2 regions of the Streptomyces sp. JLBG701 genome follow, and region 2 is predicted to be linked to the other one. Evidence: riboswitches for the same ligand, from Rfam matches in the RefSeq annotation. Region 2 holds a riboswitch; the other holds the start of a gene.

Region 1 (8,385 bases), 3.4 Mb from region 2:
GGAGCCGTACTGGCGTTGGTGCTGCGGCCGTTCGCCTCACAGTTGCCGTTGGACCGGTGGCGGCGGGCTCGGGAGCCGGGCCCCCGGCGGGAGTTGCGGGACGTGTGAGCCCAGCACAGGAGCTGCGGGGCGGGTGAGCCGGCATCGGCGACAGCTGCTGATACGCCACGCGGCGGCCCGGCATGAAGCCGGACCGCCGCGGGTGGAGCTACGACCAGTGGTCTGGAGGTCAGCCGAGGTCGATCTCCGGGTAGAGCGGGAAGGCGGCCACGAGGTCGGTTGCCCGGTGGGAGATCTCGTCCGCGATCTTCGGGTCGAGGACGTGAGCGGCCTTGGAGGGGGCGCCGGACTTGGTGGTGCCCGCCTCGGTGGTGGTGAGGACGCGGTCGATGAGGCCCGCGACCTCGTCCATCTCGGCGGTGCCCAGGCCACGGGTGGTCAGGGCGGGGGTGCCGATGCGGATGCCGGAGGTGTACCAGGCGCCGTTGGGGTCGGCCGGGATGGCGTTGCGGTTGGTGACGATGCCCGAGTCGAGCAGGGCGGCCTCGGCCTGACGGCCGGTGAGGCCGTAGGAGGAGGCGACGTCGATCAGGTTGAGGTGGTTGTCCGTGCCGCCGGTGACGAGGATGGCGCCGCGGCGCATCAGACCCTCTGCCAGGGCGCGGGAGTTGTCGACGATGCGCTGGGCGTAGTCCTGGAAGGAGGGCTGACGGGCCTCGGCGAGGGCGACGGCCTTGGCGGCCATGACATGCGGGAGCGGGCCGCCGAGGACCATCGGGCAGCCGCGGTCGACCTGGTCCTTGAGGGAGTCGTCGCACAGGACCATGCCGCCGCGCGGGCCGCGCAGCGACTTGTGGGTGGTCGTGGTGACGATCTGGGCGTGCGGGACCGGGTCGAAGTCGCCGTTCAGGACCTTGCCGGCGACGAGACCGGCGAAGTGCGCCATGTCGACCATGAGCGTGGCACCGACCTCGTCGGCGATCTCGCGCATGATGCGGAAGTTCACGAGACGGGGGTAGGCGGAGTAGCCGGCGACGATGATCAGCGGCTTGAACTCGCGGGCGGACACCCGCAGCGCCTCGTAGTCGATCAAGCCGGTGGCCTGGTCGGTGCCGTAGGAGCGCTGGTCGAACATCTTGCCGGAGATGTTCGGGCGGAAGCCGTGGGTGAGGTGGCCGCCGGCGTCCAGGGACATGCCGAGCATGCGCTGGTTGCCGAAGGCCTGGCGAAGTTCGGCCCAGTCGGCCTCGGAGAGGTCGTTGACCTGGCGGACGCCGGCCTTCTCCAGGGCGGGGACCTCGACTCGCTGGGCCAGGACGGACCAGAAGGCGACGAGGTTGGCGTCGATGCCGGAGTGCGGCTGGACGTAGGCGTGGCGGGCGCCGAAGAGTTCCTTGGCGTGTTCGGCGGCGAGGGACTCGACGGTGTCGACATTGCGACAGCCGGCGTAGAAGCGGCGGCCGATGGTGCCCTCGGCGTACTTGTCGCTGAACCAGTTGCCCATGGCGAGCAGGGTGGCCGGGGAGGCGTAGTTCTCGGAGGCGATCAGCTTGAGCATCTCGCGCTGGTCGGCGACCTCCTGGCCGATGGCGTCGGCGACGCGCGGCTCGACGGCACGGATCACATCGAGGGCGGCACGGAAGGCGGTGGACTCGTTGGAGAGGGCGGAGAGAGGCACAGAATTGTCGGGCATCGGGGACCTCCGGACGTGGCGTTCGGCGTTCACGGTACGGCCCAGGCGCACGGCACACATTGCAGCTCGGGCCGCTCCCCGATGGTCGGTCCCATCCCAGCGCGCCAGTCACGGCCCGCCGGTCAGCCTACCGGGCGTGCCGAACGGTGCGGCTCCTGCGTCCACCATGCGGGCGACGATAAGAAGGGAGTCACCCTCACACCCGGGAGACGCCGTGACCGCTACGGAAGCACTCATCGCCGCAGCCGACGCGCACAGCGCGCACACCTACCACCCGCTGCCGGTGGTCGTCGCCACCGCCGACGGTGCGTGGATGACCGATGTGGAGGGGCGCCGGTATCTGGATCTGCTGGCCGGTTACTCGGCGCTCAACTTCGGGCACCGCAACCGGCGGCTGATCGAGGCGGCGAAGGCGCAGCTGGATCGGGTGACGCTGACGTCGCGGGCGTTTCATCACGACCGGTTCGCGGCGTTCTGCGAGCAGTTGGCCGAGCTGTGCGGGATGGAGCTGGTGCTGCCGATGAACACCGGTACGGAGGCGGTGGAGACGGCCCTGAAGACGGCCAGGAAGTGGGGGTACCGGGTCAAGGGCGTGCCGCCGGAGCGGGCGAAGATCGTGGTCGCGGGCAACAACTTCCACGGCCGTACGACGACGATCATCAGCTTCTCCACGGACCTGGAGGCGCGGGCGGACTTCGGGCCGTACACGCCGGGGTTCGCGATCGTGCCGTACGGGGATCTGACGGCGATGCGGGAGGCGATGACCGAGAACACGGTGGCGGTGCTGCTTGAGCCGATCCAGGGCGAGTCGGGGGTGATCGTGCCGCCGGCCGGTTATCTGCCGGCGGTACGGGAGCTGACCCGGGAGCGGAACGTGCTGTTCGTCGCCGACGAGATCCAGTCGGGGCTGGGGCGGACGGGACGCACCTTCGCGTGCGAGCACGAGGGGGTCGTACCCGATGTGTATGTCCTCGGGAAGGCGCTCGGTGGCGGGGTCGTGCCCGTGTCGGCCGTGGTGTCGAGTGCGGAGGTGCTGGGGGTGTTCCGGCCGGGCGAGCACGGGTCGACGTTCGGCGGGAATCCGCTGGCCTGTGCGGTGGCGTTGGAGGTGATCGCGATGCTGCGGACCGGCGAGTACCAGGCGCGGGCCGCTGAGCTGGGCGAGCATCTGCACCGGGAGCTTGGCGCGCTGGCCGGCACGGGCCCGGTCACCGCCGTGCGCGGGCGCGGGCTGTGGGCGGGGGTCGACATCGCTGCGGCGTACGGCAGCGGGCGGGAGGTCTCCGAGAAGTTGATGGATCGGGGCGTGCTGGTGAAGGACACACATGGGGCGACGATCCGGATCGCGCCGCCGTTGGTGATCGGGAAGGAGGATCTGGACTGGGGGTTGGACCAATTGCGGGGGGTGCTGTCCGGGGGGTGAGGTCACCACCCGGGGTGCGTTCCGCGAGTCCGGAAGGGACGGTCGCCCCGTCCCCTCCCCTACAGTCGCTTTGTGATCTTCGGGATGGTGTGTGCCCTTGGGGCGGCGGTCTGCTTCGGTACTGCGACGGTGTTGCAGGCGGTCGCCGCGCGGGCCGCGAGTACCGGGGCGGGTGGGGACGTCGCGCTGTTGCTGCGGGCGTTGCGGCAGTGGCGGTATCTCGTCGGGCTGGGGTTGGACGGGGTGGGGTTCGTGTTCCAGATCGCGGCGCTGCGGTCGATCCCCATCTACGCGGTCGCGGCGGCCCTCGCGTCCAGTCTCGCGGTGACGGGGGTGGTCGCGGCGTGGCTGCTGCGGGTGCGGTTGAGCGGGGTGGAGTGGGGTGCGGTGGGGGTGGTGTGCGCCGGGCTCGCGATGTTGGGGCTGGCGTCCGGGGCGGAGGGGGATCGGGCGGGGTCGACTGAGTTGAAGTGGGCGATGTTCGCCGTTGCCGTCGGTGTGTTGTTGCTCGGGCTGGTCGGTGGGCGGTGGTCCGGGCGGGGGCGGGCGTTGGTGCTTGGGCTGGGGGCCGGGTTCGGGTTCGGGGTGGTGGAGGTGTCGGTGCGGTTGATCGACTCGCTCGAGGTGCCGGAGCTGCTCGCCAATCCGGCGACGTATGCCCTGCTGGTCGGTGGGGGTGCGGCCTTTTTGTTGCTGACCTCGGCCCTTCAGCGGGGCTCGGTCACCACGGCTACCGCCGGGATGGTGATCGGCGAGACGATCGGGCCGGCGGCGGTGGGCGTGGTGTGGCTCGGGGACCGTACGCGGGACGGGCTGACGTGGCTGGCGGTGGTGGGGTTCTGCGTCGCTGTTGGGGGCGCGTTGGCTCTGGCGCGGTTCGGGGAAGCGCCGGCCTCCGGCGGTGGGGCCGAGGATCGTGCGGGTGCCTCCGGCGGTCGGGGTGGGGGGCGTGCGGGTGTCTCGGGGTGACCGTCCTGGGGGCTGCGCCCCCAGACCCCCCCTTCGGCCCGAAGGGCCTCGTCCTCAAACTCCCCCAGAGGGGGGACCCCCAGACGGGCTGAATTTGCCTGGACCGGCGCTGAGAAGTGCGGCCTCTTCGGGGTGGGTGGGGGTTCGGGGTGGCGGTCGTCGTCCTCGCACGCGATCAGCCCCTCACCCACATCAGCTCCCTCACATCATCCAGCCCACCTTCCCCACCGACCCCTCAACCGCCTCCCGCCAACACCCCCCTCACGTCATCGCCTCCGCGATCCCGTCCCACAGTCGCGACCGCGCCTCCAAGGCCAGGATCGCCGTCTCCACCGCCTGTTCCCAGCGCACGTCGTCCGTGCCGCACAGGTCGGCCACCATCTGCATGGCCATAGGGGTGTGTTCCTCGCCGTCGACCTCGATGTGGCGGGCGAGGTAGTCGCGGAAGAGGGGGAAGTGTTCCGTGCCCTCCTTCTTGATGACCTGGTCGAACATGTCGGGGATCAGGTCCTCGCGGGAGAAGGCGAAGGCGGCGGCGCGGCAGTGCAGGGGGCGGTCCTCGATGATGGCGAAGGTTGTGCGGACGAACTCGTTGGCGGGGGCGGGGACTTGGGCGGCGCGTAGGGCCGCCGGGATGCCGTGGCCCTCCACCAGGAGGTCGAGGAAGGTGTCGATGCGGGTGGTGTCGGCCGACGCCTCGTCCATGGCGGCGCGGTAGAGCTCGAAGTGGCTGGTGAAGCCGCCGTTCAGCTCGTCGCTCTCCTCCACCAGGACTATGTCGTTGATGAGTCGCCGGCTCACCTCCGAACCGCGCGGCACCCAGGGGACCTCGACGCAGGTCAGGTCGCGCTGGAGCGACTTGAGGAGGGACATGAAGTCCCATACCGCGAAGACGTGGTGGGCCATGAAGGTGGCCATGTCCTCGCGGCTGTTTATGCGCTGGTAAATGGGGTGGGCGGTTACTTCTTTTCGCGCCGATTCGATCACGGAGCGGGCCCTGTCAATTCCCTCGTGGCCCTTGTTGTTCATATCCCAGTCGTACCTGGACATGAGTCTCCTTCGGTCGGGGAAATCGATCGTGCAGCCCTTTCGGTCCGTCCGGCAAGCGCTTCACCGAATTTCGGGAAAGTTACCTCCAGTACGGTCCGATAGAGTGCGTCAAGAGCGATGAAAGGCTGATAAAGAGTCATCATCCGGACACCTGAAACAACTTCACAGAACTTCGTTCAAAATTTGAACGTGCTGTGGAGGTTTCGCGTACTCGACGGCGTGACCAGTAATCCCGTCACCGTCACCGTTGCCTTTCAGGTGACGCCGGGCCGTGAGGCCGACTTCCACTCGTGGGGGTGGGCGATGCTGGGCGCGAGCGCGCAGCAGCCGGGCTTTCTGGGGGGTGGCGTCCTTGTCGACCGAGAGGCGGAGTGGCATGTGGTCTATCGCTTCGCCAGCGAGGGAACGGCCCGGGCCTGGGAGGACTCGGCCGCGCGGGCTCAGTGGGACGCCCGGGCGGTGGGCGTCGCCCGGCAGACCGAGCGCAGGAGCGTGCGCGGCTCCAAGATGTGGTTCGACTCACAGACGACCACGCCCAAGGCGCCCGCCCCGCCGGCGAAATGGAAACTCTGGTTTGTGAACATGAGCGCGGTTTTTCCGCCCGTGCTGCTGTTCAATCTGATCGTTCTGCCTTATCTCGGGGGACTCAATCCGCTCATCCGCACGCTGCTGTTGTGCCTGTGTGTCACGGCCCTCGTCACCTGGATTCTCATGCCCCGGCTCCAGCGTTTCTTCAAGAAATGGCTGTATCCGTCGCTCCAGGCGCTCCGGGGCCGGCATAAAAGACGGACCGCGTAGGACGACTTCGGTCTGTTTGGGCCCGGAACGAACCTAGGGAGGTGGGCGGGTGAAGACCCTGCTCATCGACAATTACGACTCCTACACGTACAACCTGTTCCAGCTGATCGCCGAGGTCAACGGCCAGGAACCGGTTGTGGTGTTGAATGATGTCGCCGCCGGCATTCCTGATCTCTCGGAATTCGACAATGTCGTCGTGTCTCCCGGGCCCGGACACCCGGCCGAGCCGCGCGATTTCGGCCTCAGTGCCTCCGTGCTCGCGGAGTCCACGATCCCCGTGCTCGGCGTCTGCCTGGGGCATCAGGGCATCGCGCTCGGGGAGTCGGGGTGGGTGACGTTCGCGCCGGAGCCTCGGCACGGGCATCTGTCCACGGTCCGGCACGACGGACAGGACCTGTTCCTGGGGCTGCCGCAGGACTTCACGGCCGTCCGCTACCACTCGCTCGCCGTGTCCGAGCCGCTGCCGGAGAGTCTTGAGGCCGTTGCCTGGGCCGAGGACGGTGTCCTGATGGGGTTGCGGCACCGCAGCCGACCGCTGTGGGGCGTGCAGTTCCATCCGGAGTCGGTCCTCACCGAGTACGGCCATCGGATGCTCGTCAACTTCCGCAATCTCACGGCGGAACGGGCTCGTAGGACCCGTACGAAGAACACTGCCGTCACCCCGGCCGCCGCGGCGATCCCCGGCCCCCTGCCGGCCGTCCCCCGGCCCCGGCGGGCCGCCGGACCCGGCTACCGGCTGCATACCCGGCGTATCGCCGGGGCGGTCGACACGGAGGCCGCGTTCACGCGGATGTACGGGGCGTCCGAGCGGGCGTTCTGGCTGGACAGTTCGCTGGTCGACGAGGGGCTGTCGCGGTTCTCGTTCTTCGGTGACGACAGCGGTCCGCTCGCTGAGTTCGTGCGGTACGACGTCGAGAGCGGGCGGTGCGAGATCGAGCGGCCGGGGCGGCCCACGCGCAAGGTCGCCGCGAGTGTCTTCGACTATCTGAAGCGGCAGTTGGCGAGCCGGCGGGTGGATGCCTCCGGGCTGCCCTTCGACTTCACCGGGGGGTATGTCGGCTACTTCGGCTACGAGTTGAAGGCCGACTGCGACTCGACGAGCACGCCCAACCGGCATTCCTCCGAAGTGCCCGACGCCTGCTGGCTGTTCGCGGACCGGATCGTCGCCGTGGATCATCTGCGGGGGTTCACCTACGCGGTCTGTCTGGCCGAGGACTCCGCGCAGGCCGCCCGGGAGGCCGAGGACTGGCTGGAGAGCACGCTGGCCCAGCTGACCTGCGTCTCCGCGGCCCCGGAGCCGCCGCCGTCGCCCGCCACCTCCGAGCCCGACCTCGATGCCGCCGAGCCCTGGCTGACGCGGGACCGGGCGACGTATCTCACCGATATCGACGCCTGTCGGCGGGAGTTGCGAGCTGGCACCAGTTACGAGATCTGTCTGACGAACGCCGCCCGCTTACCCGCCCCGCCCGACCCCTACGAGTTCTACCGGGTCCTGCGCCGGGTCAACCCGGCCCCGTACGCGGCCTTCCTGCGCTTCGGGGACGTCGACGTGGCCGGTTCTTCGCCCGAGCGGTTCCTGCGGATCACCCCGGACGGGGTCGCCGAGGCCCGGCCCATCAAGGGGACCGCGCCGCGCGGGGACGGGCCCGAGGAGGATGCCCGGCTGCGGGACGCGCTGGCGGCGGACGCCAAGACGCGGGCCGAGAACCTGATGATCGTCGATCTGCTCCGCAACGACCTGGGGCGCGTGAGCCGGACCGGTTCGGTGCGGGTGACCCGGCTGATGGCCACCGAGACGTACGCGACCGTGCACCAGCTCGTCTCCACCGTCGAGGGACGGCTGCGGGACGGCACGGACGCGGTGGACTGTGTGCGGGCCTGTTTTCCCGGCGGTTCGATGACCGGGGCGCCGAAGCTGCGCACGATGGAGATCATCGACGAGCTGGAGACCGAGGCGCGTGGTGTGTACTCCGGCGCGCTCGGCTATCTGGGGTGCGGTGGCGGTGCGGATCTCAACATCGTCATCCGTACGGCGGTGTTCGCCGACGGGCTGATGCAACTGGGCGCCGGTGGCGCGATCGTCCTCGACTCCGATCCGGTCGCCGAGTACGACGAGATGCTGCTGAAGACCGCCGCCCAGATGCGGGCCCTGCGGGAGCACACCGTGGAGCGGATCCGGGAGGAGCGCGAGCACACGGCGGCCCGCACCGACGTCCGCCGGCAGCACACGGGCAGTGAGGAGCCGGTGCGATGACCACTCAGCAGACGACGCAGGCGACGGAGACCCCTCTGACTCCGGCCGACGTCGACGCCCCCGGCAATCTCGCCGCCCAGCTCGCCGATCTGGCCGAGCGGCGCGGGTGGACCGACCTGGCCGCCTTCCGGCAGGGCCACCGGGCCTGGACCCACGGCGAGGTGCACGAGCTCTCGGCCCGCGCGGCCACCGTGCTCG
Region 2 (8,385 bases):
GTACAGCCAGTAGGCGAACATGTTCAGCCGGGGGAAGGCCACGTCCGGTGCGCCGATCTGCAGCGGCATGATCCAGTTCGTGAAGCCGGCGAACAGCGGCGTCGCGAACATCAGCAGCATGATCGTGCCGTGCATCGTGAACGCCTGGTTGAACTGCTCGTTCGACATGATCTGCAGACCCGGCCGGGCCAGCTCGGCGCGCATGAACAGCGCCATCACGCCACCGATGCAGAAGAACGCGAACGACGTGACCAGATACAGCGTGCCGATCGTCTTGTGGTCAGTGGTCGTCAGCCACTTGAGGTGTCCCATGCCCCGCCTGTGTCCGCGCCCGGCCCCGACGTCACACTTCAGGGGCGCGACGAGAATCACGGAAACGGGTGTGACGATCCCGGGGATGCCGGACACGAACGGAACATGAGCAACGACGAGATCTTCGCCGCTGCCTATCGCGAGCACTACTGGGCGGTCAGCCGCTATGTCGCGCGGCGACTGGACGGGCGGACCAGCGAGGTGGAGGAAGTGGTGGCGGAGGTGTTCACCGTCGCCTGGCGGCGCCGGGCCGACCTCCCGCCGACGCCGCTGCCCTGGCTGTACGGCGTGGCACGCAACTGCCTCGCCAACGCGGTACGCGGCTATGGGCGACGCCGCCGGCTCGTCGACCGGCTCGGCAACGACGACACCGCGCACGGACGGCACCTGGTGGACAGTCCCGACGCGGAGACACCGGGTGCCTGGGTGCACGACGCGCTCGCCCGGCTCTCCCCGGCCGACCAGGAGGTGCTGCGGCTGACGGCATGGGAGGAACTCGGCGTCGACGAAGTCGCCGTCGCCCTCGGCTGCGGCACCCGGGCCGCGTCGATGCGGCTGCACCGGGCCCGGTGCCGGCTGAGAGCCGAGATCGACCGCATGTGCCCCGCGACCCAGTCGAACTCGAAGGAGTACGGCCATGGCTGACGAACTCGAACTCCTGCGCCGCGCCAACCCGGTGCCGACCGGCGGTCCTCATTTCGGCGACGGCCCGCTCGACCACAACGCCGAGCGGCGGCTCAACCGGCTGATGCGGGAACGGACTTCCCGCCGACCCCGGCTGCTTTGGGGCCTGGCAGCCACGGCCGTCGTCGCCGCGATCGTGTCGGCGCTGCTGTTCACCGGCCAGACCACCGCCCCGGCGGTCGCCGCACCCCGCCCGCTCGTGGTGCGGGCCGACTCCACCCCCGTATCCCTGGAAACCCTGGCGGGGCGCGCCCAAGCGGTCGACGGCGTGCTCAAGCTCCTCAAGGGCACGCACGTGCAGTCCTGGAGCATGGGCATGAGCGACGACAAGCCGCCGATCACGCTCCCCGAAGAGCGCATCGTGCGCTGGAAGGCGGACGGCGGTCACACGGAACTCGTCGTGGCGACCGACCCGCGGCATCCGGGCCGACCCGTCCTCAGCGGCGAGGGGAAGCTCGTCGAGGACGGTCACGTCCTCACCAGGCAGACGTACCCGCCGAGTTGGAGCGACGCCCCGCCGCAGTCGCCGCCCCCGCGCGACGCCGCAGGCCTGCGCGCCTACCTCCAGGAAGCCATGTACCTCGACACGGCGCCCGACACCGGTGAGCTCCTCGACGGCGTCCAGGTGCTGCTCGACAACTGGACCCTCGGCACACGGGAGTCGGCGGCGCTCGCCCGACTGCTGGCGGACGCCGAGGGGTTGAGGCCGGTCGGGCAGGTGACGGACCGGCTCGGGCGGCGCGGACAGGCGTACGTCTACGACCGGTCCGGCACCCGCCAGATGCTGATCATGGACCCGGTCACCGGCGCCGTACTCGGTCTGGAGACCACCTTCACCAAGGCGGAGCCCGAGTACGGCGTCCAGGCCGGGGACGTCATGGACTACAGCGCCTGGATGCGCTGACCCGGAGGGTCACATTCCGAGCTGCCGGGCGGCCGCGTCGACCGTCTGCTCCAGGAGCGTCGCGATCGTCATCGGGCCGACGCCGCCCGGCACCGGGGTGATGAGTCCGGCCCGCTCGACGGCGGAGTCGAAGTCGACGTCGCCGACGTTTCCGGGGTTGTAACCGGCGTCGACCACGACGGCGCCGGGCTTGATGTCCTCGCCGCGGATCAGCCGGGGGCGGCCCACCGCGGCGACCACGATGTCCGCCTCGCGGACGGCCGCCGACAGATCCCGCGTGCGCGAGTGGCAGTACGTCACCGTGGCGTCGCGGCCCAGGAGCAGCATGCCGACCGGCTTGCCGAGGATCGCGCTGCGGCCCACCACCACGGCACGCTTCCCGGACGGATCGACCTCGTACTCGTCGAGGAGGCGCATGATGCCGCCGGGCGTGCAGGACACGAAGCCCGGCAGCCCGAAGCTCATCGTCGCGAAGGACGCGAAGGTGACACCGTCGACGTCCTTCTCGGGAGCGATCGCCTCGAACGCCGCCCGCTCGTCGATGTGTTCGCCCACCGGGTGCTGGAGCAGGATGCCGTGCACGGCGGGGTCGTTGGAGAGAGACCGCAGCGTGTCGACCAGCTCCTCCGTGGTCGTGGCGGCGGGCAGCTCCACGTGGCGGGACTCGATGCCGGCCTTGCGGCAGCGGTTCTGCTTCATCCGCACGTAGGTGACGGAGGCGGGGTCCGCGCCCACCAGCACCGTCGCCAGACAGGGTGCCGATCCCGTGCGGTCGGTGAGGTCGGCGGCCTTCTTCGCGGTGTCCTCGACGATGCGCCGGGCGAGCGAGGTGCCGTCCATGAGCCGGGCCTGAGACATGATCCACTCCTGAGCTGATAGACCTCATCGCCCAGGCGCACGGCATCGACTCTGCGAGGGCCGCTCCCCGGTGGTGCTCCACCTCAGCGCCAGTCACGGCCCGCAGACAGCGTATCCGAGGCGGTACGGCGATCAGCAGGGGGTCAGGTGGAGCGGTGCCGGCGCCGGGCCGACCGGCGAAGGGACGCCGACAGCAGCCGGCCCGCGGTGGCGACCGGCCAGGTCCGCCAGGCCCTGCCCGTACGTGATCTGCCCATTCCGGCCCGGGCCGAGAAGGTCCAGTTCAGATGGGATGTGAACTGGACCTTCGCCGCCTTTCTGCCTACTCGTCCCATGCCTGGATCATGGTCTGTTCGGCGATCTTGCCGTTACGCAGCGACACCATCGACTCGGAGTACACACGGACCCCGTCCGAGTACTCGCAGGATTCGGTGAAGGCGACACGGTCGCCCTGGGTGACGCACTGCTCCAGCTTGTGCGTCTTGATGTCGCGGTTGTAGACGTCGTCGAACATCGCGCCGATCTCGTCACGGCCGTGCAGGACCTTGGGGTTGCTGGGCTGGGTGTTGCGGTCCACGACGCGTATCTCCGCGTCGTCCGCGTAGAGCGACAGGAGCGTCGCCGCAGTGTGTCCTTCGATGGCCCGGCGCAGTGCTTCGGTGTCGAAGCCGGGGCGTGCCGTGGTGCCCATGATGAACCTCCTTCGGGGGCCACGGCCCGATGAGGAGCGGGCCGCGAGAGGGTCCCTCCTTCGAGACTCCTCCGCCGCAGCGGGCTCGGCAAGCGCAGTCGACACGCTCGTCCTGACGGGTGAGCGACACGATCGGCCCGTGTCCGCCCCGGGCCTGGTGCCGTTGCTGAATACATGATCTCAACACGACGTATTGTCGCCGCCGTTGGTCTCGCCGTCGGTGTCACGGGCATGGCCGCTCCGCTGGCGAGCGCCGCCGATGCGGGCGCCCAGAACGACGGCCTGCGCCCCATGGCCATGCTGGACTCGCTCGCGGTGAGCGACATCCCCGCCGAGCACAAGGAGCGGATCCCGCGGGTCTCCCAGCAGCTGGCGGGCCTCAACAAGCTGAACGACCTCGACCAGCTGCACCAGGTCACCGATCTTGCCGCCCCCGTGACCGGTCTGCTCCCCGGCATCCAGTACTGACGCTCCGCCGCGTCACACGTCCGCGTCGAGGGCCGCCCGGAAACGGGCGGCCCGCGACGTGTGAGCGGGCGCTCAGCCCGCCGTGGCGAGGAACTGCGTGGCCGCCAGCTCGGCGTAGAGCGGATCGCCGGCCACGAGCTCCTGGTGGGTACCCACCGCGCGGACCCGGCCCGCGTCCATGACCACGATCCGGTCGGCCATCGTCACCGTGGACAGCCGGTGCGCGACGACGAGAACCGTGGTCGTACGGGCGACATCGGCGACGGTGTCGCGCAGGGCGGCCTCGTTCACCGCGTCCAGCTGGGACGTCGCCTCGTCGAGGAGGAGCAGCCGGGGGCGGCGCAGCAGGGCGCGGGCGATGGCGACGCGCTGACGTTCGCCGCCCGACAGCTTGGTGCCACGGTGGCCGACGAGCGTGTCGAGGCCCAGGGGGAGCCGGGAGACCAGGCCGTCCAGGCGCGTCGTCTTGAGTACGCGGGCGAGGGCGTCGTCGTCCGCGTCGGGGTTGCCAAGGAGCAGATTGGCGCGCAGGGAGCCCGACAGGACCGGGGCGTCCTGCTCCACATAGCCGATCGCGGAACGGAGTTGGGGCAGATCCCAGTCCGCGAGATCCCGGCCGTCGAGCGTGATGACGCCGGCCTCGGGGTCGTAGAACCGCTCTATGAGGGAGAACACCGTGGTCTTGCCCGCGCCGGACGGGCCGACGAACGCCGTCATGCCCTGGGCGGGGACGGTGAAGCTCACGCCGTGGTGGACGTAGGGGAGGTCGTCGGCGTAGCGGAAGCGGACGTCGTCGAAGGTGAGGGCGGCCGGGGACGCTCCGGTGGCCGGTAGGGGAGCGGGCCGGGAGGCGGGTTCGGAGGGCATACGCAGCGCCTCCTGGATACGGGCAAGGGCCGCGGCGCCCGTCTGGTACTGCGTGATCGCGCCGACGACCTGCTGGATCGGCGACATCAGATAGAAGACGTAGAGCAGGAACGCGACCAGCGTGCCGACGGCGATCGAGCCCGTCGCGACGCGTGCCCCGCCCACCGCGAGGACCGTGATGAAGGCGATCTGCATCGCCAGCCCGGCCGTGTTGCCCGCGGCCGCCGACCACTTGGCGGCGCGCACGCTCTGCCGCCACGACTCCTCGGCCGCCGCGTGCAGCGTCTGCTCCTCGCGGTGCTCGGCGCCGGACGCTTTGACCGTGCGCAGCGCGCCCAGGATCCGCTCCAGGGAGGCGCCCATCACGCCGACCGCGTCCTGCGCCCGCCGGCTCGCCTTGTTGATACGCGGCACGATCGCGCCGAGCACCACGCCCGCACCGAGGATCACGGCCAGCGTCACGCCCAGCAGGACCGGGTCGACCACGCCCATCATCACGACGGTCGCGATCAGTGTGAGGCCTCCGGTGCCCAGACCGACGAGTGAATCGGTCGTCACCTCGCGCAGCAGCGTCGTGTCCGAGGTGATCCGGGCCATCAGGTCACCGGGCTCGCTACGGTCCACGGCCGGGATCCGCAGCCGCAGCAGATACGACGACAGGGTGCGCCGCGCACCGAGCACCACCGACTCGGCGGTGCGCCGCAGCACGTACGAACCCAGCGCGCCCACCGCCGCGTTGGCGACGACCAGCGCCGACATCGCCAGCAGCGCGCCGGTGATGGAGCGGTCGTGCGACAGGTTGTCGATGAGGCCCTTCGCCACCAGCGGCAGCAGCAGGCCGGTGGCCCCGGTGACGAGCGAGAGCAGTGCGCCTGCCAACAGGGCCCAGCGGTGCGGGCGTACGTAGCCGAGGAGCAGGCGCCATGCGGGCGGGGTGGGCTCTGTCTCAGCGATGCCGATGCTCACGGCGCTCCTCGGGGGTTGGTCGGAGCATCAGGCTACGTCGCCGTCTGTGGGCCCGGTGGGGGCTTGTCGCGCCCCGCGGCGGAGCCGCTGATGGACACAGCCCCGCGCCCCTTTCGGGGCGCTGTCGTGCACCGGAACTTCATCCGTCCCGTTCAGCGCTGTGCCAGTGCCGCCAGCGTTGCTTCCAGGTCCGCCGGGCTCGGGCGGTTGTGCGGGAGCTTTGACAGGAGTGCCGCCATTCCGCAGGTGTTGGTGAGCGCCGAGAAGACCAGGCCGCCCGCGATGCCGGCGGACAGCAACTGCCAGGCGGGGTGCAGGAGCCCGAGGGCCAGACCTGCCAGGACCACACTGCCCGCTGTGAGGCGGACCTGGCGTTCCATGGACCAGACGGTGCGGGTGCCCGGCGACGGGCGGTGTACGTCGTGACCGCGGGCCGCCCAGCTCTGGGTGCCGCCCGTCAGCGTCATGGCCTGTATGCCGTGTTCGGCGAGGATGCCGCAGGCGTTCTCCGAACGGGCGCCGGAGGCGCAGACGACGAGGAGTTCGCCTCGGAGGCTCTGGAGCGCGGGGAGGGCGCGCCGGATCTGGTCCAGGGGGATGTTGAGGGCGCCGGGGAGATGGCCGGCGGCGAACTCGCCCGGCGTACGGACGTCGACGACCGTCAGCTGGGGGAGGCGCGTGCGGGCCTCGTCGGCGTCGAGGGCGAGAGGGTTGCTCATGAGGAATGCGATCCTTCCGGCGGGACTTGTGTGAGGTGGGGAATCCCAAGGGGAGGGTAAAATACCCCCAAGGGTATGTAGAGGAGTTGTTGTGGAGCTGCAGTTCGAGGTTGATGAGCTCAAGTCGGTGCTGAACCGGCTGCGCCGGGCGCAAGGGCAGATCTCCGGTGTGATCAAGATGATCGAGGAGGGACGCGACTGCGAGGAGGTCGTCACCCAGCTCGCCGCGGCCTCTCGCGCCCTCGACCGGGCCGGCTTCGCGATCATCGCGACGGGACTGCAGCAGTGCCTGACGGGTCCCGGCAACGGCGAGGAGAACGGCGAGAGCACGCAGGAGATGAAGGCCCGGCTGGAGAAGCTCTTCCTGTCACTGGCGTAGGACTGTCGGTGCCGGTCACCGGGTCAGCACCCCGGTGACGGCGTCGGCCAGCATGAACGCGGCGACCGCCAGCAACGCACAGGCGAAGATCCGCTGCAGCGCACCCGAGGAGGCTTTCGCCGCGAGGCGCTTGCCGTCCCACGCGCCGAGTACGGCGGCCGCGGCGAACGGCGCCACGGCAGCCCAGTCGACGCTCGCGGCCGAGCCGGCCCGGGCCGCCAGCGCGGCCAGCGAGTTGACGGTGATGACCAGCAGACTCGTGCCGACCGCAGCCCGCATCCGCAGGCCCACGACGTTCACCAGGGCGGGTACGGCGAGAAAGCCGCCGCCCACACCCAGCACCCCGGTCACCGCGCCGAGCCCCGCGCCCGCCTTGACGACCCGGTCGGGACGCACCGCCACCTCGTCCCGTACGGAGGCCGAAGGGCGCAGCATACGGAGCGCGGCGAGGGCGGCCACGACCGCGAAGGCGCCCGTGAGCAAACCGGCCGGGAGACGCCCCGAGACGACCCCGCCGACGGTCGCCGGGACGAGACCCGCCGCCGCGAACAGCGCACCGCCGCGCCACTCCACCGCGCCCGCACGGGCGTGCGCGAACAGTGCCGTCGCGGACGTCACGGTGACGATGATCAGGCTCGCGGTGGCGGCCGCGGCCGGAGTGAAGCCCAGCAGGTAGATCAACGCGGGCACGGCGAGCACACTGCCACCGCCCCCGAGGGCCCCCAGCGCGAGACCGGTCACGGCACCGGCGACGAGGGCCAGGATCAGCGCGCTCACCCGACTCGACCGGGGGCGGCCTCGCAATGTTCTTCGCCCGGAACCCGCATACCCGGACGGTCTGCCTCCGTGCCTCGCGGGGCGTCACTCACCACCGGAAGCCCCGCCTCCGCCCAGGCCCCCATGCCGCCGACGACGTCCACCACCGCGACGCCACGCGCCGTGAGCAGCGTGGCCGCCTCGCGGGAGCGCTTCCCGGAGCGGCAGATCGCGACGACCCGGCGGCCCTGTGCGGCCTGCGGCAGGGGAGACCCGGCCGACAGTGCGGACAGCGGGGCGTGCACGGCGTCGGGCGCGTGCCCGGCCGCCCACTCGTCCGCCTCGCGGACATCCAGGAGTACGTCTGCTGCGTCCGCGCCAGTCCGCTTGTGGGCCTCGGCCGCGGTGATCCGCGCCATGGGGAGCCCGGCGGCACGCGCGGCGTCGAAGGAGTCGTCGACGGCGACCACCTCACGGCCCGCCGCGTCGAGGAGCGAGGCGGCGATGGCGGCGCGCATACCGCCGGCGCAGTGCGTCCACACGGTGCCGTCGGGTATCTCCGTGAGCCGGTCGCGCAGCTCGTGCAGCGGAATGTGCAGTGAGCCGGCGATGTGCCCGGCCGCCCGCTCCGAGTCGCGTCGCACGTCCAGGATCACGACCTGATCGGCGTCCCGAGCGGCGAGGTCCGCGAAGGCGCCGCGCGGGAAGGAGCGAGGGCGCTCGTGCGGACGTAGCCAGTCGGCGGGGGAGCCGGCCGCGGCCGCGGCGGGTCGGTCGATGC

The links. Region 2 has a riboswitch for ZMP and ZTP ahead of AC5DRG_RS47725 (bifunctional 5,10-methylenetetrahydrofolate dehydrogenase/5,10-methenyltetrahydrofolate cyclohydrolase). Riboswitches for the same ligand answer to the same signal wherever they lie in the genome.
Region 1: linked by a shared signal. The riboswitch ahead of AC5DRG_RS32850 (glycine hydroxymethyltransferase) and the one ahead of AC5DRG_RS47725 (bifunctional 5,10-methylenetetrahydrofolate dehydrogenase/5,10-methenyltetrahydrofolate cyclohydrolase) in region 2 are both predicted to bind ZMP and ZTP.

Annotation. Positions count from the first base shown of each region.
Region 1 is NZ_CM178588.1:7,077,328-7,085,712, reverse strand. Features, by position in the region: gene AC5DRG_RS32855 (hypothetical protein) at 1-108, shown strand, start outside; gene AC5DRG_RS32850 (glycine hydroxymethyltransferase) at 230-1,693, opposite strand; ZMP/ZTP riboswitch at 1,726-1,815, opposite strand; gene rocD (ornithine--oxo-acid transaminase) at 1,860-3,116, shown strand; gene AC5DRG_RS32840 (DMT family transporter) at 3,201-4,085, shown strand; gene AC5DRG_RS32835 (DUF3050 domain-containing protein) at 4,347-5,135, opposite strand; gene AC5DRG_RS32830 (antibiotic biosynthesis monooxygenase) at 5,319-5,933, shown strand; gene pabB (aminodeoxychorismate synthase component I) at 5,983-8,187, shown strand; gene AC5DRG_RS32820 (AMP-binding protein) at 8,184-8,385, shown strand, end outside.
Region 2 is NZ_CM178588.1:10,434,001-10,442,385, forward strand. Features, by position in the region: gene ctaD (aa3-type cytochrome oxidase subunit I) at 1-312, opposite strand, end outside; gene AC5DRG_RS47715 (RNA polymerase sigma factor) at 418-957, shown strand; gene AC5DRG_RS47720 (CU044_5270 family protein) at 950-1,900, shown strand; gene AC5DRG_RS47725 (bifunctional 5,10-methylenetetrahydrofolate dehydrogenase/5,10-methenyltetrahydrofolate cyclohydrolase) at 1,910-2,758, opposite strand; ZMP/ZTP riboswitch at 2,781-2,865, opposite strand; gene AC5DRG_RS47730 (hypothetical protein) at 2,902-3,093, opposite strand; gene AC5DRG_RS47735 (nuclear transport factor 2 family protein) at 3,081-3,449, opposite strand; gene AC5DRG_RS47740 (hypothetical protein) at 3,624-3,917, shown strand; gene AC5DRG_RS47745 (ABC transporter ATP-binding protein) at 3,990-5,744, opposite strand; gene AC5DRG_RS47750 (rhodanese-like domain-containing protein) at 5,903-6,469, opposite strand; gene AC5DRG_RS47755 (metal-sensitive transcriptional regulator) at 6,561-6,848, shown strand; gene AC5DRG_RS47760 (sulfite exporter TauE/SafE family protein) at 6,864-7,625, opposite strand; gene AC5DRG_RS47765 (rhodanese-like domain-containing protein) at 7,622-8,023, opposite strand; partial or broken gene AC5DRG_RS47770 (MBL fold metallo-hydrolase) at 8,027-8,385, opposite strand, start outside.